One region of the Streptomyces sp. NPDC101152 genome, then DNA from elsewhere that is predicted to be linked to it. Evidence: predicted binding sites of a transcription regulator. Region 1 holds the regulator's gene; each other region holds the start of a gene.

Evidence for each region. The regulator HspR, encoded in region 1, represses chaperone genes until heat shock. The targets are predictions, from matches to a motif close to TTGAGNNNNNNNNNCTCAA.
Region 2: dnaK (molecular chaperone DnaK) is a predicted target of HspR. The motif match lies at 2,792-2,810, and genes of this name have one in related genera.
Region 3: lon (endopeptidase La) is a predicted target of HspR. The motif match lies at 2,150-2,168, and genes of this name have one in related genera.

Annotation. Positions count from the first base shown of each region.
Region 1 is NZ_JBIWPO010000010.1:109,010-116,809, forward strand. It holds gene ACIRVK_RS16095 (LuxR C-terminal-related transcriptional regulator) at 1-850, opposite strand, end outside; gene ACIRVK_RS16100 (circularly permuted type 2 ATP-grasp protein) at 1,232-2,776, shown strand; gene ACIRVK_RS16105 (alpha-E domain-containing protein) at 2,773-3,705, shown strand; gene ACIRVK_RS16110 (transglutaminase domain-containing protein) at 3,708-4,550, shown strand; gene ACIRVK_RS16115 (sugar ABC transporter substrate-binding protein) at 4,555-5,661, opposite strand; gene ACIRVK_RS16120 (heat shock protein transcriptional repressor HspR) at 6,022-6,468, opposite strand; gene dnaJ (molecular chaperone DnaJ) at 6,474-7,655, opposite strand; gene grpE (nucleotide exchange factor GrpE) at 7,698-7,800, opposite strand, start outside.
Region 2 is NZ_JBIWPO010000019.1:16,379-24,178, forward strand. It holds gene ACIRVK_RS23970 (helix-turn-helix domain-containing protein) at 1-607, shown strand, start outside; gene dnaK (molecular chaperone DnaK) at 863-2,746, opposite strand; gene ACIRVK_RS23980 (OsmC family protein) at 2,923-3,351, opposite strand; gene ACIRVK_RS23985 (alkaline phosphatase family protein) at 3,446-5,455, opposite strand; gene ACIRVK_RS23990 (hypothetical protein) at 5,598-6,005, opposite strand; gene ACIRVK_RS23995 (MBL fold metallo-hydrolase) at 6,089-6,862, shown strand; gene ACIRVK_RS24000 (DedA family protein) at 6,859-7,485, shown strand; gene ACIRVK_RS24005 (MBL fold metallo-hydrolase) at 7,482-7,800, opposite strand, start outside.
Region 3 is NZ_JBIWPO010000001.1:363,238-371,037, reverse strand. It holds gene lon (endopeptidase La) at 1-2,127, opposite strand, end outside; gene ACIRVK_RS01750 (rhomboid-like protein) at 2,538-3,314, opposite strand; gene ACIRVK_RS01745 (spermidine synthase) at 3,512-4,189, shown strand; gene ACIRVK_RS01740 (response regulator transcription factor) at 4,322-5,059, shown strand; gene ACIRVK_RS01735 (ATP-binding protein) at 5,056-6,165, shown strand; gene ACIRVK_RS01730 (multifunctional oxoglutarate decarboxylase/oxoglutarate dehydrogenase thiamine pyrophosphate-binding subunit/dihydrolipoyllysine-residue succinyltransferase subunit) at 6,467-7,800, shown strand, end outside.

The sequences.
Region 1 (7,800 bases):
CGATCACCGCGTCCTGGTGGCCCTCCGCCAGCAGCGCGGCGATGGACTGCTCGCGGTGCGAGATGCCCTCGATGCCGGTGTCCGGGAGCGGGGCGGTGAGCGGGATGCCCAGGCGCCACAGGCGTTCGAAGACCGTCACCAGGTAGCCGACCAGGGCCGGGTGGCGCAGTTCCAGGGCGAGGGTGCGATCCGCGTTGGCGGGGATGAAGGCGACCGTGCGGTCGAAGAGGATCAGCCGGTCGATGACCTCGTCGAGGGTGCGTGCCTGGACCGTGTTGCCCATCAGCTCCAGGTAGTTGAGCAGACCCTGCCCGTGGCGGGCCACGTGCGTGTACAGGTCGCGCATCCTGACGCCCCGGGTGCGCAGTTCGAGCGCCCGGTGCAGGCCCTCGGTCAGTTCGTGCTCGGGGCGGATGCCGCCGGGCTGCACGGTGAGCACCTCGGTGGTGCACGCCTGGGTCGCCTCGTCCATGGCCGCCTGGATACGGGAGAGCCCGTCCAGGACCCGGATCGCCGTTCCCTCGGCCGAGTTGGCCTGCATCGCCGGCCCCAGCCCCGCGTACCACTCGACGGCGGCCACCGCCGAGCCCACCCGCCGCTGGCTCGCGCTGACCTCGTCGTGGACGCCGCGCAGCAGCCGCGTCATGACCTCCTGCGGGGACGTCGGCACCAGCCAGCCCATGTCGTCGGGGTCGGGGTGCAGCAGGGCCAGCTCCAGCAGACAGGGCACCGACTCGGCGTCACAGCGCGGTACGCGGCCCCGCCGTACGGCCCGGGAATACACACGATCCCCGGCCTCGCACAGTCGGTCAGCACCGTGTGGATGCTCGTCCGTCCCGTGCCCGGCCATCACCCATTCCACCCCCGGTCCCGGCGTCTTCCGCAGCGCAACTATGCGCGGACACTCCCGGCTCCGCAACACGGCTCCCGCCAACCCGGGCGCCGAAAACTCCCTGTACGCCCGGGTATTTCCGCCCCACCGTCCGTCGGGTCGCAACAAGCTGAGGGGGCTGGGGTCCTTCTGACGGATCTCCGCGGAGAAAGGAGCGGCGTCGTGGGGCCCCCGCTCGCGCGCAGCCGAGAGTGAGGGAGTGCGTGCCGGGGGTCGCGACGCCCCGGAGATCCGTCAGAAGGGCCCCAGGACCCGCCACCCCGGAGGGTGTCCTTCCGCGCAAGCTGCCGGAAACGCCTCAGTGATCGTCGCGTTACGTACCGCCTCTAACGTCCCCTCATGGCGGACATATTTGACGCGTACGCGTTGGCCGACGCGTGGGACGAGATGTTCGAGCGGCCGGGTGAGGTCAGGACCGCCTACGAGCCGGTGCTGGCCGCACTCCAGCCGATCGAACCGAGTGAACTGCGCTTCCGGGCCGACCAGATGGCCCGGGCGTTCACCGACAGGGGCGTGACGTACGCCTTCGCGGGCGAGGAGCGGCCCTGGCCGCTGGACCTCGTGCCCAGGATCCTCGACGCCCTCGAGTGGGATCTCGTACACAGGGGGGTGAGTCAGCGGGTCAGGGCGCTGGAGGCCTATCTCGCCGACGCCTACGGGCACTGCCGGGCCTTCGAGGACGGTGTCGTGCCCTGGCGGCTGCTGCTCAACTCCCCGCACTTCCACCGGGCCGCGCAGGGGGTCGAACCGCCGGGCGGGGTGCGCATCCACGTGGCCGGAATCGACCTGGTGCGGGACGAGGCCGGGGACTTCCGGGTGCTGGAGGACAACGTGCGGGTGCCCAGCGGGGTGTCGTACGTCATCGAGAACCGCAGGGCCATGACCCGGATCTTCCCCTCCCTCTTCGCCGAGCAGCACGTGCTGCCGGTCGACGGGTACTGCGGCCGGCTGCTCGCCGCCCTGCGCGCCGCCGCTCCCGACGGGGTCGACGATCCGAGGGTGGTGGTGCTGACGCCCGGGCCCAGCAACGCCGCCTACTTCGAACACGCCCTGCTGGCACGGCTGATGGGCGTGCAGCTGGTCGAGGGGCACGACCTGGTGTGCCGCAACAACCGGGTGTGGATGCGCACGACGCGCGGGGAGGTGCCGGTCCATGTCGTATACCGGCGCCTGGACGACGACTTCCTGGACCCGCTGCACTTCCGGCCCGACTCGGTGATCGGCTGCCCCGGGGTCATGGGCGCCGCGATGGCGGGCAACGTCACACTCGCGAACGCCGTGGGCAACGGGATCGCCGACGACAAGCTGCTGTACACATACGTGCCGGACCTGATCCGCTACTACCTCTCCGAAGAACCGGTTCTGCCGAATGTCGAGTCCTACCGGCCCGACGAGCCGGGCCAGTTGGAGGCGGTGCTCGACCAGATCGACCAGTTGGTGATCAAGCCGGTCGACGGGGCCGGCGGTCAGGGGATCGTCATCGGACCGAAGGCCGACAAGGCCACTCTCGAACGCACTCGCAAAGCAGTCGCCGCCGACCCGCGCGGCTTCATCGCCCAGCGGCCGGTCGCCCTTTCCACCTCACCCACCCTCGCGGGCGAGCGCATGGCGCCGCGCCACATCGACCTGCGCCCGTTCGCCGTGAACGACGGCAGCGAGGTCTGGGTGCTGCCCGGCGGGCTCACCCGGGTCGCCCTGCAGGAGGGCAACCTGATCGTCAACTCCAGCCAGGGCGGCGGCTCCAAGGACACCTGGGTGCTCGCCGAAGGCCCGGCCGAGCAGCCGGCACCCGAGCCGGACACCACGATCCCGGCCGTCGCCCCGCGCCGGCTCGGACCCGACGGCACCCGCGCGGTCGTACAGGAAGGGGCGCAGCAGCAGTGAACGACGTGATCCTCTCCCGGATAGCCGAGTCCCTGACCTGGACCGGCCGTTACGTCGAGCGGGCCGACGCCACCGGCCGCATCCTCGACGCCTATCTGCACCGCATGCTGGAGGACCCCTGGCGCGACGAGGACGCGGCCTGCCGGTCGCTGTACGCGATCCTCGGCATGGCCGCGGACGGCGACCGCGTGGACATGCAGCAGGTGCTGGACCAGCTGGCCTTCGACGCCCGCTCCACGGGCTCCATCGAGGGCGCGCTGGGCGCGGCCCGGCTCAACGCGAGAAGCGCCCGGGAGGCCGTCTCCTCGGAGATGTGGGAGTGCCTGAACTCCACCTGGCACGCCCTGGCCGACCAGCGGCTGGCGGCGCGCCGCACGGGCCCGTACGCCTATCTGGAGCTGGTCCGCAGCCGGGCCGCCCTCTTCTTCGGCCTGGCCGACTCCACCATGAGCCGGGACGACAGCTGGCGGTTCGTCGTCCTGGGCCGGAGCCTGGAGCGGGTGGACATGACCGTACGGCTGCTGTCCGTGCGGGTGCTGGACGCCGCGCACGCGCCCGACTGGCCGACGCTGCTGAGCGCGTCCGGCGCCGACGAGGCGTACGCGCGCGTGTACGGCGGTTTCGGCGACACCCCGCGGGTGGCCGAGTTCCTGCTCCTGGACCGGGAGTTCCCGCGCTCGGCGCTGCACGCGCTGACCACGGCGGAGGACTGCCTCACCGCCCTCGGGCGGCCCCGCCAGGACCCTGCGCGCCGTCCGATCGGCCGGCTGCGCACCCGCCTTGAGTACCTGGACTCGCAAGCCCTCGAGGACCAATTGCCCACCCTGCTGCGGGACCTGCAGCAGGCCTGCATGGCGTCCGCGGACGCGGTGGCCGAGCGGTTCTTCCCCTACCAGGGGCCCGTCGAGTGGGCCCAGGAAGGAGCGTGAGCATGACCCGCCGGCTCCGCATCAAGCACACCACCCGCGTCTCCTACGCCCAGCCCGCGGCCTCCTCGCACAACGAGGTCCGCATGACCCCGCTGACGCTGCCCGGCCAGACCACCCTGGACGCCCGGGTCACCGTCAACCCGACGACGCCCACCTGGTCGTACTGGGACTACTGGGGCACCCAGGTCACCGGCTTCGACCTGATGGACCCGCACGGGAACCTCACCATCACGGCCTCCAGCCTGGTCGAGACGTCCCCGCCGAGCCCGCTGCCGGCCGCGCCCGGCTGGCCGGACATCGCCGAACGCACGGCGCACTCCCGGCTGCTGGAGTTCGCCGGCCCGACGGGCCGTACGACCGTCCCGCCCCGGCTGGTGAAGAAGGCGCGGAAGGCCGCCGCCGGCCTGGACCCGCACGAGACGGCGCTCGCGGTCTCCGCGCTGGTCGCCGACCGGGTCTCCTACCTCCCCGGCGCCACCAGCGTGAACACCTCGCCCGTCGAGGCCTGGGAGCAGGGCGCGGGCGTCTGCCAGGACATCACGCACCTCACGATCGCCCTGCTGCGCGGCGTCGGCCTGCCCACCCGCTACGTCTCCGGCTACCTGCACCCCGAACGCGAGGCCGAACTGCACCGGCCCGTCGCCGGCCAGAGCCACGCCTGGATCGAGTACTGGGCGGGCGACTGGTGCGGCTACGACCCCACCAACCGCGTCCGCGCCGACGAGTCCCACGTCGTGGTGGCCCGCGGCCGCGACTACGACGACGTGACCCCGCACAAGGGCGTCTACCGGGGAGTCGCGGGCGGACCGCCCGAGGTGTCGGTGGAGTTCACGCGGGTGGCGTGAAGCGTCACTTCAGGCCGACCGCCGAGCACTTCGACTTGTAGGCGCCGGTGCAGATGTCGGAGACCGTGTAGATGCCGTCCGCGACGACCGTCGACTTGATGGTCTTCGCGGTCAGGGCGCTCACGGTGACCAGTTGGGCGGGGATGCCCTTGTTGGTGGGGCTGTCCACGCTGTCCGCGGTGAGGGCGTCGAACTGGATGTCCTTGCCCTGCACCTTGAACACGGCCATCTGGGCGGCGGCGTCGGCCTCGTCCGGGTAGGGCTTGTAGACGGTCATGTACTGCTCGCCGGAGAGGATGCGCTGCACCGCGTCGAGGTCCGCGTCCTGGCCGGTGATCGGCGGCATCTTGGTGACGCCGGCCGCCTTGAGGGCCTTGACGATCCCGCCCGCCATCGCGTCGTTGGCGGAGTAGACCGCCGCGATGTTGTCCTTGCCCATCGCGTCGACCGCCTGGGTCGTCTCCTTCTGGGCGATCTTCGGGTTCCAGTCCTTGGTGTCGTAGGACCGCGCGACCGTCACCTTGCCGTTGAGCTCGGACATGGCACCCGCCTTGAACTGCTTGGCGTTCGGGTCCGTCGGCGAGCCGTTGATCATGACGACCTTGGTGGAGGTGTCGGCGTTCGGGCCCAGCGCGTCCAGCAGCGTACGGGCCTGCACCTCGCCCACCAGCTCGTTGTCGAAGGAGACGTAGGCGGCGATCGGGCCCTCGGCGAGGCGGTCGTAGGCGATGACCGGGATGCCGGCGTCCTTGGCCTTCTGCACCTCGCCGGCGATGGCGTGCGAGTCGACGGAGTCGAGCACGATGATGTCGACCTTGTCGTCGATCATCTTCTGCATCTGCTGCGCCTGCTTCGGGGCGGACGACCCGGCGTTGGCGTAGTCGACCTTGCCCTGGTTCTTCGTGAGCTCCAGGATCTTCTTCTTCATGATCGGGTAGTCGAAGTTGCTGTACCGGGTGTTGATGAGGTCCGGCATCAGGACGCCCACGGTCATGTCGTTGCCCTTGGTCGGGGCCGCCGAGGAGCTGCTCCCCGAGATCCCCAGCACGCCGCAGCCCGCCAGCGAGAGGGTCAGCGTGGGCGCTGCCACGGTTATGGCGATACGACGCATGGAACTGCTCACTGGGCTGCTCACTTCTGATGCCTTCGGGTGCCTTTGGGGAGATGTCTGAAAAGACAACGCGGCCCCGCCCCCGGGCGTCAAGCGGAACCACTTAACGAGTGCGCAACGCCACGCTCCGCTTGTGGTGTGAAGATGTGGCACAACCCCCTCCAAAGGGCCTTTACGGACCGTTCAGATTCCCCACGGTTCCCGATCATGTCATCCCCGAACACCGGTGCGGAACCGACCATGCGATCGAACGAACCCGGCCAGACGTACGCCGGCCCACGCGCCGGACACGGCGAGGGGCCCGGAGGTTCGCCGTGAACCTCCGGGCCCCTGTCGCCCGTGCCGTCCGTCGCCCGCGGGTCAGTCCTGCGGTCGCTTGGGCCGCCAGACCACCAACGCGCTCGTCTGCTGCACCTCCTGGTACGGCACCAGGTCGCGCCGGTAGGAGGCGTGCACCGCCGCCTCGCGCTGGCGCATCGCCGCCGCCGCGCCGTCCACCGCCGCCTGGAGCTCGGCCACGCGCTGCTGGAGCGCGGCGACCTGGTTCTCCAGTTCGATGATGCGCTTGATGCCGGCCAGGTTGATGCCCTCGTCCTGCGACAACTGCTGCACCTGACGCAGCAGTTCGATGTCACGGGCCGAGTAGCGCCGGCCCCGGCCGGGGGTCCGGTCGGGCGAGACCAGGCCCAGACGGTCGTACTGACGCAGTGTCTGCGGGTGCAGACCGGAGAGCTGGGCCGCCACCGAGATGACGTAGACCGGGGTCTCCTCGGTCAGTTCGTACGGGTTGCGACGACGGCCGTCCATCTCTGTCATGCTCCCTTCGCGGCCTGGAACAGCTCCGCCCGTGGGTCCTCGCCCACGGTCGCCTCGCGATACGCCTCGAGCGCGTCACGAGCCTTCCCCGTCACGTCCTTCGGGACACTCACCTCGACGGTGACCAACAGGTCCCCGCGGGTGCCGTCCTTACGGACCGCGCCCTTGCCCCGGGCGCGCATCGTACGGCCGTTGGGCGTGCCCGGCGGCACCTTCAGGGTGACCGGCGGTCCGCCCAGGGTGGGGACCCTGACCTCGCCGCCGAGCGCCGCCTCCGCGAACGTCACCGGGACGGTCACCGTGAGGTTGTCGCCCTTGCGGCCGAAGACGGGGTGCGCGGAGACGTGCACCGTGACGTACAGGTCGCCCGCGGGGCCGCCCCGTTCGCCCGGCGCGCCCTTGCCGCGCAGCCGGATGCGCTGCCCGTCGGACACCCCGGCCGGGATGCGGACCTGCATGGTGCGCGAGGACTTGGCGCGCCCGGAGCCCTTGCAGACCTCGCAGGGGTTCTCCGCGATCAGGCCGCGGCCCTTGCAGTCCGGGCAGGGGTCGGTGAGGGAGAACCCGCCGCCGGAGCCCCGGGCGACCTGGCCGGTGCCGACGCACGTCGGGCACACCCGCGGGTTGCCGTTCGCGTCGCCGGTGCCCGAACAGGCCTTGCACGGTGCCTGCGAGGACATGCGCAGCGGGACCGTCGCCCCCTCGATCGCCTCGGTGAAGCTGAGACTGACCTCGGTGTCGATGTCCTGGCCGCGCCGCGGCTGGGTACGGGTCGTGCCCGTGCCGCCGCGGTTGAAGAGGCCCCCGAAGACGTCTCCGAGTCCGCCGCCGAAGCCGCCGGCCCCGGAGCCCCCGCCCTGCGCGCCGCCTCCGAAGAGGTCGCCCAGGTCGAAGTTGAAGGAGCCGCCGCCCGCGCCCGGCCCCGGACGGAAACCGCCGTTGCCGAAGAGGGTGCGGGCCTCGTCGTACTCCTTGCGCTTCTTGGGGTCGCCGAGGACGTCGTTCGCCTCGGAGATCTCCTTGAAGCGCTCCTCGGCCTTGGCGTTGCCCTTGTTCGCGTCCGGGTGGTACTCGCGGGCGAGCTTGCGGTACGCCTTCTTGATCTCGGCCTCGGTGGCGTCCTTGGGGACGCCGAGGACCTTGTAGTAGTCCTTCTCGATGAAGTCCTTCGTACTCATCCCCGACGTACCCCCTTTCCGGTGTTCCGCTCGGTGTCTACGTCAGCCCTCCTCAGGGCCGTTGTCCTTCTTCTCCTCGGCCGCCTCGGAACTCTCCTCGGCCTTGACCGGCTGCGCGCCCGGCTGCGGTTCGGCGACCGCCACC
Region 2 (7,800 bases), on a different contig from region 1:
GGGCTGGTGGCAGCGGTTCCACGACGTGCTGCCCGACTGGTTCAGCCTGTACGTCAGCCTGGAGGGCGCCGCCCGGATCATCCGCTCCTACGAGCCGCACTTCGTGCCGGGCCTGCTGCAGACCGAGGACTACGCGCGCGCCGTGATGGAAGCGGGAACGATCGGGCAGAGCGGCCCGGAGAGCATCGAACGCCATGTGTCGCTGCGGATGACCCGGCAGAAGCTCCTGGAACGCCCGGACCCCCCGCACCTGTGGGTGATCATGGACGAGACGGTGCTGAGGCGGCCGGTGAGCATCCGCGGCGAGGTGATGCGCGAACAGCTCGACAGACTGCTGGAGTTCGCCGAGCGCGACCGGGTCACCCTGCAGGTCGCCGAGTTCAGCGACGGCCCGCACCCGGGGACGTACGCGCCCTTCACGCTGTTCCGCTTCGGCGAGCCCGAGCTGCCCGACATGGTGTTCACCGAGTACCTCACCGGCGCGCTGTACCTCGACTCGCGCGCGGAGGTCTCCGCGCACCTGGAGGTCCTCGACCACATGACCGCCCGGGCCGCGTCGGCCCAGCGCACGAAGAAGCTCCTGCGGGAGTACCGCGAGAACTTCTGAGCACCCGGCCGCGTCCGCACCCCCTAGCGCCTGTTGCGAAAGTGGCGCCTGCCGCGCGACGCCCGGCACGCTCCCCCAGAGGGGGTACCCCCACTCGCCGCACCGCCCGAAAGCCCGAGTACGCCCGGTCCATCGACGGCGCCTTCCGGCCGGCACGCCGAGAGCACGCTCCCCCACGCTCGAACAACTCGCGCGGGGGCCCCCCGACGCCGCGCGGCCGCCCTCCGGGCGACGACGCCACTTTCGCAACAGGCCCTAGGCCGCACCTCCCTTCCTGTCGCGGTCCTCGTCGACGATCTCCGCGTCCACCACGCCCTCGTCGTCCTGCGGTGCGGAGTGCTGTCCGTCGCCGGTGCCGGTGCCGGTGCCCGAGCCGGCCGTCGGCTGTTCCGCCTGGGCGTACATCGCCTGGCCCATCTTCTGGCTGACGGTGGCGAGTTTCTCGACGCCGGTGCGGAGTTCGGCGGTGTCGGCGTTGCGCTCCAGAAGCCCCTTCAGCTCGGTCACCGCCTCCTGGACCTCCGTCCTCGTCTCGGCCGGGACGCGTTCCTCGTTGTCGCGGATGAACTTCTCGGTCTGGTAGACGAGTTGCTCGGCCTGGTTGCGGGTCTCGGCGGCCTCGCGGCGCCCCCGGTCCTCCTCGGCGTACTGCTCGGCCTCCCGCATCATGCGGTCGATGTCGTCCTTGGGGAGCGCGGACCCGCCCGTCACCGTCATCTTCTGCTCGCGCCCCGTCGCGAGGTCCTTCGCCGAGACGTGCATGATCCCGTTCGCGTCGATGTCGAAGGCCACCTCGATCTGCGGCACCCCGCGCGGGGCGGGCGGCAGCCCGGTGAGGTCGAAGACGCCCAGCTTCTTGTTGTACGCGGCGATCTCCCGCTCGCCCTGGTAGACCTGGATGCCGACCGAGGGCTGGTTGTCGGTGGCGGTGGTGAAGATCTCCGAACGCCGGGTGGGGATCGTCGTGTTGCGTTCGATGAGCTTGGTCATGATGCCGCCCTTGGTCTCGATACCGAGGGACAGCGGGGTGACGTCGAGGAGCAGGACGTCCTTCACGTCACCGCGGATGACGCCGGCCTGGAGGGCCGCGCCGACGGCCACGACCTCGTCGGGGTTGACGCCCTTGTGCGGGTCCTTGCCGGTGAGTTCCCTGACCAGGTCGGTGACGGCGGGCATCCGGGTCGAGCCGCCGACCAGGATGACGTGGTCGATCGCCGACAGCTTCACGTTCGCGTCCTTGACCGCCTGGTGGAAGGGTGTCTTGCAGCGGTCGAGGAGGTCGGCGGTGAGCTCCTGGAACTGGGCCCGGGTCAGCTTCTCGTCGAGGTGCAGCGGCCCCTCGGCGGAGGCGGTGATGTAGGGCAGGTTGATCGTCGTCTCGGACGAACTGGACAGCTCGATCTTCGCCTTCTCGGCGCCTTCCCGCAGCCGCTGGAGCGCCATCTTGTCCTTGCCGAGGTCGATGCCGTACTGCCCCTGGAACTTCTTGACCAGGTGCTCCACGATCCGCTGGTCCCAGTCGTCGCCGCCCAGGTGCGTGTCGCCGTTGGTGGCCTTGACCTCGATGACGCCGTCCCCGATCTCCAGCAACGACACGTCGAAGGTGCCGCCGCCCAGGTCGAAGACCAGGACCGTCTGCTCCTCGCCGCGGTCCAGGCCGTAGGCGAGGGCGGCGGCCGTCGGCTCGTTGATGATCCTGAGCACCTTCAGGCCGGCGATCTCCCCGGCCTCCTTCGTCGCCTGCCGCTGCGAGTCGTCGAAGTACGCCGGTACGGTGATCACGGCGTCCGTGACGTCCTCGCCGAGGTAGGACTCGGCGTCCCGCTTGAGCTTCTGCAGCACCCGCGCAGACAGCTCCTGCGCCCGGTACCGCGTCCCGTCGATCGACCCCTGCTCCGGGAAGCGCCAGCTCGCGTCGCCCATGTGCCGCTTCACGGAGCGCGCTGTGCGCTCCACGTTCGTCACGGCCTGCCGCTTGGCGACCTCACCGACCAGCACCTCCCCGTTCTTGGCGAAGGCCACCACCGAGGGGGTGGTCCTGGCCCCTTCCGCGTTGGCGACGACCGTGGGTTCGCCGCCCTCCAGCACGGCGACCACCGAGTTCGTGGTCCCGAGATCGATCCCGACCGCACGTGCCATCTCCGTCCCCTTCCGCCAGGGCACTTCCAGACTCCAGCACAAAACTTGAGTGGGCCGTTGTCAATGCCGCCTGGGGCCGTGGTGAATGCCGCCTCGGTCCCGGGTACCCCCGAAAACGACGTGCCGCGCCCCTGACCTCCAGGGAGCGCGGCACCGTGGCCCTGCGAGTACGGGTGTCAGGACAGCTTCGCCGACAGGGTGATCGTCGTGCCGCTCAGCGCCTGGCTGACCGGGCAGTTCTTCTTGGCGTCCTCGGCGGCGGCGACGAACGCGTCGTTGTCGATGCCGGGGACCGTGCCCTCGACGGTGAGGTGGATGCCGGTGATGCCCTCACCGGGCTGGAAGCTCACGTCGGCGGAGGTGACGAGCTTGGTGGGCGGGGTGCCGGCGCCGTTCAGGGCGTGCGACAGCGCCATGGAGAAGCAGCTGGAGTGCGCGGCGGCGATCAGCTCCTCGGGGCTGGTCTTGCCGCCTGCGTCCTGGGAGCGGGAGGCCCAGGTGACCGGCTGCGCCTCGATGGCACCGGAGGAGTCGAAGTTGACGACACCGTTGCCCTCGAGCAGGTTGCCTTCCCAGACCGTGTGTGCGGAGCGCGTGGTTGCCACGGTGAGTCCTTCCGAATGCGTGCAGTTGCGTGGGATCCCATCCGATCACATTCCGGCCCGTCGCACGCACAAAAGGGGCACCACCCGCCGGTGGTCAGGCGACCCGCTCCTGCTCGTCCTCCTCGGTCAGCGGCACCTGCGGCCCGTCCGTCTCCCGCAGCCAGCGGCGCAGCACCCGGTGGACCTGTTCGGCGCCGACCAGTTCGCAGCCCTCCTCGACGGGCTCGGAGAAGGCGAGCGGCGAGAGCAGGAACGGCCTCGACTGTGCCCCGCCCAGGCCCCCGTGCGAGCCGATCTGCTCCTCGAAGGCGAGGACCTCCCCGTCGGCCGGGTCGTGGAAGGAGTTGACCATGATGTCGGCGGTGTGCGGAAAGGAGTGCGTGCGCCGCACGGCGTCCGCCGCGCCCGGCCCGAAGACCTCCAATGGGCCCGGCGTCCCGTCGAGTTGATCAAGGGGGATCTCGGCGCCGTGGGCACCGAGCACCACCCCGCCGTGCTCCTCGCTGCGTACGAGCAGGAACCCGATGCCGGGGTGGTTGGCGAGGGTCGTCAGCAGCGCCGGATGGCGGGCGTCGATCTCCTCCTTGCTCATCCGGTGCGGCACGTCCGGGAACGACACCAGGCCGAGGTTGCCGGACGCCAGGACCAGCGGCTCGGAACGGCGGCCGGCGGGGTGGTGATGCTCCCCGCGCTCCTCGACGGGCCGCCGCAGCGCCGCCCGCACGGCCGCCCGGGCCTCGGCGCCACTGTGGGTGCGGCGCACCTTGCGCGGCACGGGCAGCCCGCAGCCGGCCCGCACCAGCTCGCCGAGACCGAGCCCGTAGCGGGCCCGGAAGGTCTCGCCGGGGCTCTGCCCGTGGTCCGAGAGCACGACGATCCGGTACGGCCGCGGCGCGTGCTCGGCGACGTTCGCGATCAGCGCCAGCGCCCGGTCGAGGCGCTGGAGGACCTTCTCGGCGTCGCGGCTGCGGGGCCCCGAGTGGTGGGCGACCTCGTCGTAGGCCACCAGGTCGGCGTAGACGGCGGTGCGGCCGGCGAACAGGTCGCCCATCACCGCGGCGACCACGACGTCCCGTTCGACGACGGTCGCGAAGGCCCGGACGAAGGGGTAGAGGCCGCCGCGGGACACGCGGGGCCGCTGCTTCCTGATCCGGGCCCGGGTGGACTGGCCGAGCTCGCGGCCGACCTCGGCGACGAAGGACATCGCCGTGCGCACCGCGTTGGCCGGGTCGCAGAAGTACGCGAAGTAGCCCGCCCTGGACCGGTTCTCCCGGCCCCGGCGGCGGGTGGCGATGGACAGCACCAGGGCCTGTTCGTCGGCGCCCCCGCTGAAGAGGTTGCCGCGGCTGGCGCCGTCGAGGGTGAGCAGGCCTCCGTCGCCGGTGAACTCGACGGCGCGGCGCTGCAGTTCGGCGGCGCTGGTCGGACGGTTGCAGACCATGACCTCGCCGCGGTCCTTGTCGTACCAGCGGAAGGCGGGGACGTCGTGGTTGGTGCCGTGCAGGATGCCGAGCTGGCTGGCGCCGGTCTGGCTGGACCAGTCGGTGCGCCAGGGGGCGAGCCGGTGGGTGCCGCCGAGCCACGAGGCGACGGTGGGCATGAGCCCCTTGCCGACGGCGTCCAGCAGGACGTCGTGGCCGACGCCGTCGAGTTGCAGGAAGACGGTGCCGGGGGCGGTCGGGCTGGGCGGGCCGTGTCCGCGGCGGCGGTCGGCGAGGCGGTACAGGCGGCGGCGGTAGGCGTCGTCGTCGCGCACGGCGAGGGCGCCGCCGGTGGCGGAGGCGACGGCGGACATCACGGCGGCGACGACCACGGCGGTCTCGGGGGCCGCCTCGGCGCTGGAGGCCGGGTTGAGACGCAGGGCGACCAGCAGCAGGGAGCCGTTCAGGACGAAGACGAGCAGGCCCAGCACCAGGGCGGGCACGAGCAGCAGCAGCCGTACGAGCAGGGGCCACACGAGGGCCGACAGCACACCGAAGGCGCCGGCGCCGAACGCGGCGGTGACGGCGATGTGAGTGGCGGACTCGCCGTCGGCGGACTGGAGGCGGAAGTCCGGCAGGATACCGGCCAGCACGAGCATGGTGACCGTGGAGACCGCCCACACCGTGACGCTCCGCCCCAGCTGGCTGACGATCCGCCGCCAACGCCCGCTCAGCACGCCCGGTACACCTCACGTCCCGGCCCGTCGCCGTCGCGGGGCCGCCTGCGCCAAGACTGTCATACCAGCGCACCGGGCCGGATCCCGGTCAGCGCCCGTCGTACCCCGCCGTCGGCATCGACAGCCGTCGGTGCACGCGGGCCTTCATCTGGGCGTCGTAGCGCGGTTCCGCCGAGCCCACCGTCTCCACCCGGACCCCGCGCCTGGCGCACTCCGCGGCGAACTCCTCCACGGACGACAGCGCGCTCTCCAGAACCCGTCGGCTGGGCGCCACGAACAGGTCGACCCCGGGCCGGACGCCGTCCCACAGGATGCAGTGGTCGGCCCGCAGCCCTCGCACCAGCAGCTCCCGGGCGACGATGTACCCCCGCTCCGCGGCCCACCGCGCGCACATCGCGTGCTGACTGCGGGAGTCCACCAGGAAGGGATCGGCGTCCAGCTCCTCGAGCGGCGTCAGACTCGCGATCGCTGTCACGCGCACGCGCGTCGGTCCCATGGCGTCCCCCTCACCTCCGGGTTTCGCCGCCGACCCTACTCCAGCCCGTAGGCTTCGGGGAGTCGCACGAAGGAGGCAAAGAGGTGCCGGTGGAGGTCACCTGGTGGGGTCACGCCACCTGCACGCTCCGGGATTCGGACGTCCGTTTGCTGACCGACCCCCTGTTCGCCCGCCGCCTCGCCCATCTGCGTCGCCGCCGGGGCGCCGTACCGCCCCCGGTCGCCTGGCGGGCAGACGTCGCCCTGGTGTCCCATCTGCACGCCGACCACCTGCACGTTCCCTCCCTGGAGCGGCTGGCGCCGGGCACCCGTCTGCTGGTGCCCCGGGGTGCGCGCCGGGCGGTGCCGGGCCTGCGCCGGCTCACCCACCTCACGGTGACGGAGGTGGCGCCGGGGGATGTGACACCGGTCGGTGACCTGGTCGTACGGGCCGTGTCCGCGCGGCACGACGGGCGGCGGCTGCCGGTCGGGCCGCACCGCTCCCCCGCGCTCGGGTACGTCGTCGAGGGCGAGGCGCGGACGTACTTCGCCGGGGACACCGGGCTGTTCGACGGCATGGCCGAGGAGGTCGGGCCGGTCGACGCGGCACTGCTGCCGGTCGGCGGCTGGGGGCCCCACCTCGGCGAGGGGCACCTCGACGCGGGGCGGGCGGCGCAGGCGCTGGCCCGGCTGGGGTCGCGCAGCGCGGTGCCGGTGCACTACGGCACGTACTGGCCGATCGGAATGGACGCCGTGCGCCCCCATGAATTCCATGCGCCCGGCGAGGAGTTCGTGCGCCTGGCCGCCGAGGTGGCCCCGTCGGCCGCGGTGCACCGGCTCGGGCACGGGGAGAGTGTGCGGCTGGAGGTCGCCCGGTGATACAGCTGGCCGTCACCGCGACGACCCTGCCCACCGAGTCCACGCAGCAGGCGCTCGGATATCCGTCCCTCTTCCTGCTCGTGCTGTTCGGGGCGCTCGTGCCGGTGATACCCACCGGGGCGCTGGTGAGTACGGCGGCCGTGGTGGCCTTTCACGAGACCGCGCCGTTCTCGATGCTGCTGGTGTTCGTGACAGCGTCGGTGGCGGCGTTCCTGGGGGACGCGGCGCTGTACTGGCTGGGGCGGCGCGGGATGAAGTCGAAGAACGGGTCGCGGTGGCTGGAGGCGATCCGCTCGCGCGCGCCGGAGGAACGGCTCGCGCAGGCGCAGTCGAAGCTGGCCGAGCACGGCATCGCGGTGCTGGTGCTGTCCCGGCTGGTGCCGGCCGGGCGGATCCCGGTGATGCTGGCGTGTCTGCTGGCGAAGTGGCCGATGCGGCGGTTCTCCCGGGGGAACCTGCCGGCCTGTCTGGCGTGGGCGGCCACCTACCAGGTGATCGGGATCCTGGGCGGGTCGCTGTTCCGGGAGCCGTGGGAGGGCGTGGTGGCGGCGATCACGCTGACCGTCCTGATCAGCGCGACCCCCGGCCTGTGGCGGAGACTGCGCCGCACGATCACCGCCTAGAGCGCTGTCCCCGCTCCCGGCTGTTCCAGCACTCTGGAGCCTCCGACCGGCAGGTCCCAGAGGTTCTCCCGGTCCAGGCCCGCCTGCTCCCAGGCCGCGCGCACGCGGGTGAGCGGTTCGAGGACCGGCTCCGCCGACAGGACGAACGTGCCCCAGTGCATCGGCGCCATCCTGCGCGCGCCCAGGTCCTGGGCCGCGCGGACCGCCTCCTCCGGGTCGCAGTGGACGTCGCTGAGCCACCAGCGGGGGTCGTAGGCGCCGATGGGCAGGAGCGCGAGGTCGATGCCGGGGTAGCGCCGGCCGATGCGGGAGAAC
Region 3 (7,800 bases), on a different contig from region 1:
GAGCGACGCCAGGGCCGTCGTCATCGTGACGCCGGCGCTCGGGCCGTCCTTCGGGACCGCGCCCGCCGGGAAGTGGATGTGCACGCCGCGGTCCTTGAGGTCCGCGACCGGCAGCTCCAGTTCCGCGCCGTGCGAGCGGAGGAAGGACAGGGCGATCTGCGCGCTCTCCTTCATCACGTCCCCCAGCTGACCGGTCAGGGTCAGGCCCGCGCCGCCCGTCTCCGGGTCCGCGAGGGACGCCTCGACGAACAGGACGTCACCGCCGGCCCCGGTCACCGCGAGGCCGGTGGCCACGCCGGGCACCGCGGTACGGCGCTCGGCCGGGTCCTGGGCGGACTCGGGCACATGGTGCGGCCGGCCGATCAGGGCCCGCAGGTCCTCGTCCCGGATGGTGAACGGCAGCTCCCGCTCGCCCAGTTCGTGCTGGGCCGCGACCTTGCGCAGCAGCCGGGCGATCGAGCGCTCCAGGGTGCGCACGCCCGCCTCGCGGGTGTACTCGCCGGCCAGCTTGCGCAGCGCGCTCTCGTCGAGGGCGACCTCGTCCTTGTCTAGGCCGGCCCGCTCCAGCTGGCGCGGGAGCAGGTGGTCCCGGGCGATGACGACCTTCTCGTCCTCGGTGTAGCCGTCCAGGCGGACCAGCTCCATACGGTCGAGCAGGGCCTCGGGGATGGCCTCCAGGACGTTCGCCGTCGCGAGGAACACCACGTCGCTCAGGTCGAGTTCGACCTCCAGGTAGTGGTCGCGGAAGGTGTGGTTCTGCGCCGGGTCGAGGACCTCGAGCAGGGCGGCCGCCGGGTCGCCCCGGAAGTCGGAGCCCACCTTGTCGATCTCGTCGAGCAGGACGACCGGGTTCATCGAACCGGCCTCCTTGATCGCGCGGACGATCCGGCCGGGCAGCGCGCCGACGTAGGTACGGCGGTGACCGCGGATCTCGGCCTCGTCGCGCACGCCGCCGAGGGCGACGCGGACGAACTTGCGGCCCATGGCGTGGGCCACGGACTCGCCCAGCGAGGTCTTGCCGACGCCGGGCGGGCCGACGAGGGCCAGGACGGCACCGCCGCGCCGGCCGCCGATGACGCCGAGGCCGCGGTCGCTGCGGCGCTTGCGCACCGCCAGGTACTCGGTGATCCGCTCCTTCACGTCCTCCAGGCCCGCGTGCTCGGCGTCCAGGACCGCCTTGGCGCCCTGGATGTCGTAGGCGTCCTCGGTCCGCTCGTTCCAGGGGAGTTCGAGGACGGTGTCCAGCCAGGTGCGGATCCACGAGCCCTCGGGCGACTGGTCGCTGGACCGCTCCAGCTTGTCGACCTCCTTCAGGGCGGCCTCCCGCACCTTCTCCGGCAGGTCGGCGGCCTCCACGCGGGCGCGGTAGTCGTCGGACTCCTCGCCGTCCTTCTCGCCGTTGAGTTCGCGCAGTTCCTTGCGGACGGCCTCCAGCTGACGACGGAGCAGGAACTCGCGCTGCTGCTTGTCGACGCCCTCCTGGACGTCCTTGGCGATGGTCTCGGCGACGTCCTGCTCGGCGAGGTGGTCGCGCAGCTGCTGGGTAGCGAGCTTGAGGCGGGCCACCGGGTCGGCGGTCTCCAGCAGCTCGATCTTCTGCTCGGTGGTCAGGAACGGCGAGTAGCCGGAGTTGTCGCCGAGCTGGGACACGTCGTCGATGGCCTGCACACGGTCCACGACCTGCCAGGCGCCGCGCTTGCGCAGCCAGGCGGTGGCGAGGGCCTTGTACTCCTTGACCAGTTCGGCGACCTGGCCGGGCAGCGGCTCGGGCACGCTCTCGTCGATCCTCGTCCCCTCGACCCACAGCGCCGCACCCGGGCCGGTGGTGCCGGCGCCGATCTTCACGCGGCCACGGCCGCGGATGAGGGCGCCCGGGTCACCGTCGGCCAGCCGGCCGACCTGCTCGACCGTGCCGAGCACACCGGTGCTCGCGTACGTCCCGTCGACACGGGGGACCAGCAGGACCTTCGGCTTTCCGGGCTCGTTGCGCGCGGCGGCCTGAGCCGCCTCCACCGCGGCGCGCACGTCGGCGTCGTTCAGGTCCAGCGGAACCACCATTCCGGGCAGCACGACCTCGTCGTCGAGCGGCAGCACAGGCAGGGTGAGCGGTGTGGACGTCGAAGCCATGATTTTCCTTCCTACAACCAAGTTGAGCTATGCCGACTCAATGCAGGAGGCTTCCCGAATGTTCCCCACGGCAGCCGCCGTTCGCTGACGGCGATCAGAAACGCCGACACCCCCACGGGGAGTCCGGGGGGTGCTAATGCCGCGGCAGGCGACGTTCGCCCCGTCGCGCCGCCCGGCACGCCGAGAGGACGCTCCCCCACTCTCGACTTCGCTCGAGCGGGAGGGGCCCCACGTCGCCCCTCCTTCCCGGGCAGACGTTGCCTGCCGCGGCACTGGGTCCGGCTGAAGGTGGGCATGGCTGTACGAACTCGGAAACCGGCCGTCGTCTTCCTCGACCGGCGGCTGATCCCGTGCGCTGCGGGCGCCGCAGACGTGCGGCTGGTGGGCCGGCTCGGCCCGAGCAGTGCCGCCTAGGCGACGGCCCGGCGGGTGCGCTGCCAGCGGCGGAGCAGGGGCCAGGTGCTGACGCCTATCGCCAGGGAGATCAGGTGGCCCCAGTCGGTCATCGGGTCGGTGAACGTGCTCAGGTCGTCGATGAGCATGGCGGCGAACAGCGTCAGCATCGGCCAGCGCAGCCACGGGGGCAGCAGGCCGGCCAGGGCGCCGAGGCTGGTGGCGACGCCGAAGCTGATGCCGAAGTCGAGGCGGTGCAGTGACGTGCCGGGAAGGTCGCCGACCAGCACGGAGACGCCCACCGTGCCCTCGGTGGCGAGCGTGGCCAGCACGTGCCCGAACACGAAGACCACGGCCGTCCGCGCCCCGCCCACCCGTCGCTCCAGCGCGGTCAGCACGAGCAGGAAGCAGGCCACGTACGGCGAGGTGAACCCGCCCGCGACCCACAGCGCACTGGCCACCAGCACCTCCCCGGGCTCGCGCACGAGATGCGCCACATCGGTGCTGGAGGCCTGGTACAGCGCGTTGACGAGGGGCGACGAGGCATAGGTGGCGAACAGCGAGGTGACGGCCAGCAGGGCCGCGTAGCCGAAGGTGAACGGCGTGCCGGTGGGGGTGGGGAGCAGTCTCCAGACGCGGGGGAAGCGGATTCCGGGGGCCGGGACCGCTGCCGGTACGGCGGCCGCGCAGGCGGTGGCCGAGCCGCGCTGCCGCGGCATGCCGTCCAGCAGGTCGAAGACCTCGGGAAGGGGCGCGACCGAGGACTTCGTGTCGGCCGTCGCGGTCTGTTCCACGCCGTGTTGCTCCTTCCGTTGCCCCCACCATTCGGGATCCCTGGAGCAACTGTCTATGACGGACACCACGAGGAGGCCGATTCTCAGCAACCTCTCAGCGTGTTGACGAACATCTCATGGGCCGTCAGCCCGTCCGCCACCGCGTGACCCCGCGTAATTCCCAGGGCCCGAAACGCCGGTTCGTGCAGGATGGGGCCATGACCGCCCCCTACGACACCCCTGTGGTCCTGGACCGTCGCGAGGGCCCGTACGGCGAGGTCGTGCTGCGCCGGCACGGCGAGTTGCTGCAGATCATCGCCAACGGCTGCTTCCTGATGGACACCTCGGACGGCCGCTCGGAGCGGCTGCTGATCGACGCGGCGCTGGCCGCCCTGGGCGGCCGCGAGGCCCCTGACGTGCTGATCGGCGGCCTCGGCGTCGGCTTCTCGCTCGCACACGCGGCGGCGGATCCGCGCTGGGGCGCGATCACCGTCGTGGAACGGGAACCCGCGATCATCGACTGGCATCTGCGCGGCCCGCTCGCGGACCTGTCCGCCCGGGCCCTCGAGGATCCGCGCACCCGGATCGTGGAAGCCGACCTCGTCGCACACCTCGGTGAGACATCCGCCACGTACGACGCCCTGTGCCTGGACATCGACAACGGGCCCGGCTGGACTGTCACCGAGGACAACGACGGGCTGTACTCACCGGCCGGACTCGCAAGCTGCGCAAGGGCGTTGAAGCCCGGCGGCGTGCTCGCTGTGTGGTCCGCGCAGCCGTCTCCGGAATTTGAAGGAACACTGCGGAATGCCGGGTTCCAACAGGTGCGTACCGAAGAGATCCCGGTTGCCCGGGGCGTTCCCGACGTCGTGCATCTCGCCGTCCGACCTGGATAGCCGAAGCGCGGTTACTCCCCGTACCCTGCTTCCCTGACGCGGATCATTCAAGCGTCAATCGCAAGCATGCGCAGGCATAGCCAGTCAGCGGAATGACCCCCACCATTCCGGAAAGCAACTCAGGGGCGGGCGATGGAGCAGACCCACACTTCCCACAACGGCACGACGGCGACCCAGGGCGCGCAGCGCCGGGTGCTGGTGGTCGAGGACGACCCGACCATCGTCGACGCCATCGCGGCCCGCCTGCGCGCCGAGGGCTTCCTCGTGCAGACCGCCGGCGACGGCCCGGCCGCCGTCGACACCGCCGAGGCCTGGCAGCCCGATCTGCTGATCCTCGACATCATGCTGCCGGGCTTCGACGGGCTGGAGGTCTGCCGTCGGGTGCAGGCCGCCCGTCCGGTGCCGGTGCTGATGCTCACCGCGCGCGACGACGAGACCGACATGCTGGTCGGGCTCGGTGTCGGCGCCGACGACTACATGACCAAGCCCTTCTCCATGCGGGAGCTGGCCGCGCGGGTGCACGTGCTGCTGCGCCGCGTCGAGCGGGCGGCGCTGGCCGCAGCGACGCCGCGCAGCGGCATCCTGCGGCTCGGCGAGCTGGAGATCGACCACGCGCAGCGCCGGGTGCGGGTGCGCAGTGAGGACGTCCACCTCACGCCGACCGAGTTCGACCTGCTGGTGTGCCTGGCCAACACCCCGCGCGCGGTTCTCTCCCGGGAGCAGCTCCTTGCGGAGGTGTGGGACTGGGCGGACGCCTCGGGCACCCGGACCGTCGACAGCCACATCAAGGCGCTGCGCAGGAAGATCGGCGCAGAGCGGATCCGCACCGTGCACGGTGTGGGCTACGCGCTGGAGACCCCGACGCCATGAGTGGCGGGCCGCCCGCGCGGTCAGGCCCCGGGAAGGAGCCCTGGGGCAGCGTCCGCCCGTTCTCGATCAAGACGAAGCTGGGCACTCTCGTCGTCATCGCGGTCCTCATCACCACCGGACTGATGATGATCGCGATGCGCACGGCCACCGAGCTGCGCTTCATCACGGTCTTCTCGATGATCGCCACGCTGCTGATAACGCAGTTCGTGGCACACTCGATCACCGCGCCGCTGGACGACATGAACGCGGTCGCCCGCTCCATCTCGCACGGCGACTACACCCGCCGGGTGCGCGAGAACCGCAGGGACGAGCTGGGCGACCTCGCCCAGACCATCAACCGTATGGCCGACGACCTGGAGGCGCAGGACCGGCAGCGCAAGGAGCTGGTGGCGAACGTCTCGCACGAGCTGCGCACGCCCATCGCCGGTCTGCGCGCGGTGCTGGAGAACATCGTCGACGGCGTCACGAGCGCCGACCCCGAGACCATGCGCACGGCCCTGAAGCAGACCGAGCGGCTCGGCCGGCTGGTGGAGACGCTGCTGGACCTGTCCCGGCTGGACAACGGCGTCGTACCGCTGCGCAAGCGGCGCTTCGAGGTGTGGCCGTACCTCTCGGGCGTCCTGAAGGAGGCCAACATGGCCGTGCCCGCGCGCGCGGGCATCGCCTCGGGCTCCGGCAGCCACACCCGCACGGACGTCCATCTGCACCTCGACGTCTCACCGCCGGAGCTGACCGCGCACGCGGACCCGGAGCGCATCCACCAGGTTGTGGCGAATCTCATCGACAACGCGGTCAAGCACAGCCCGCCGCACGGCCGCGTGGTCGTGAAGGCCCGGCGCGGCGCGCTGCCCGAGTCGCTGGAGCTGGAGGTGCTGGACGAGGGTCCGGGCATCCCGCCCGCGGAGTGGCACCGCGTCTTCGAGCGCTTCAACCGGGGCGGCGCGGGCGCGTCCAACGGCCAGGGCGGGGACGGCGGTACGGGTCTGGGGCTCGCGATCGCCCGCTGGGCGGTCGATCTGCACGGAGGCCGGATCGGAGTGGCCGAATCCCAGCGGGGCTGCCGGATTCTTGTCACCCTTCCGGGAGAGACATCCGTGCCAAGTTGACGTAAAGTCCGAACCGGAGCCTCAAGATCCATCCGCGGCGGCGCTGCCGGACCCGTGTGATCAGGCACCCGCCCACGCGCACCGCGTGCTGGGCTTTCGTCGTCGCATCCGGACCCGCCCGCACGCGCCCGCCACACAGCGGAACCTCGCTTGTTTCCCGCCATTTCCAGCCCCGAAACACGGTTTCCGGTGTGACTTACGCGACGATGACCTTGCTCGGCCTGACCTGACCGGCCATGGGGGCGTAGCCTTTATTTCCGCTGTCCATCACCTTGTGAAGCGGAAGAGGGCGGTTGCCGCCGTGTCGCCACAGTCCCCCAGTAACTCGAGCGTCTCCACCGAGGACCACGGGAAGAACCCCGTAGCCGCGTTCGGTCCCAACGAGTGGCTCGTCGACGAGATCTATCAGCAGTACCTCCAGGACCCGAACTCGGTCGACAGAGCCTGGTGGGACTTCTTCGCCGACTACAAGCCAGGGGCGGCCGCCACCCCTGCTCCCGCGGAGACCACCTCGGTGGCTCCGGCGCCCGCCGCGCCCCCGTCCGTGCCCGCGCCGGCCCAGGCCGCCCCCGCGGCGCCCAAGCCCGCGGCCGCCGCCCCGGCCCCCGCGAAGCCGGCCACCCCGGCCCCGGCTCCGGCCGCGCCCGCCCCGGCGAAGCCCGCGGCCGCCGCCCAGCCGGCCGCCAAGGCGGAGCCGGCCGCCCCCGCGGACGGCCCCGAGCTGGTGACGCTGCGCGGCCCCGCCGCCGCCGTCGCGAAGAACATGAACGCCTCCCTGGAGCTGCCGACGGCCACCTCGGTCCGCGCGGTCCCGGTGAAGCTGCTGTTCGACAACCGGATCGTCATCAACAACCACCTCAAGCGCGCCCGGGGCGGGAAGATCTCCTTCACGCACCTGATCGGCTACGCGATGGTGCAGGCCATCAAGGCCATGCCGTCGATGAACTGGTCGTTCGGCGAGAAGGACGGCAAGCCGACCCTGATCAAGCCGGCGCACGTCAACCTGGGCCTCGCCATCGACCTGGTGAAGCCCAACGGCGACCGTCAGCTCGTCGTGGCCGCCATCAAGAAGGCCGAGACGCTGAACTTCTTCGAGTTCTGGCAGGCCTACGAGGACATCGTCCGTCGCGCCCGCGACAACAAGCTGACGATGGACGACTTCACCGGTGTCACGGTCTCCCTGACCAACCCGGGCGGCCTCGGCACGGTCCACTCCGTGCCGCGTCTGATGCCCGGCCAGTCGGTGATCATGGGCGTCGGCTCCATGGACTACCCGGCGGAGTTCCAGGGCACCAGCCAGGACACCCTGAACAAGCTCGGCATCTCGAAGGTCATGACGCTGACGTCGACCTACGACCACCGGGTCATCCAGGGCGCCGCCTCCGGCGAGTTCCTGCGCGCCGTCGCGAACCTCCTCCTCGGCGACAACGGCTTCTACGACGACATCTTCGAGGCGCTGCGCATCCCCTACGAGCCGGTCCGCTGGCTCAAGGACATCGACGCCAGCCACGACGACGACGTCACCAAGGCCGCCCGCGTCTTCGAGCTGATCCACTCCTACCGGGTCCGCGGTCACGTCATGGCCGACACCGACCCGCTGGAGTACCGCCAGCGCAAGCACCCCGACCTGGACAT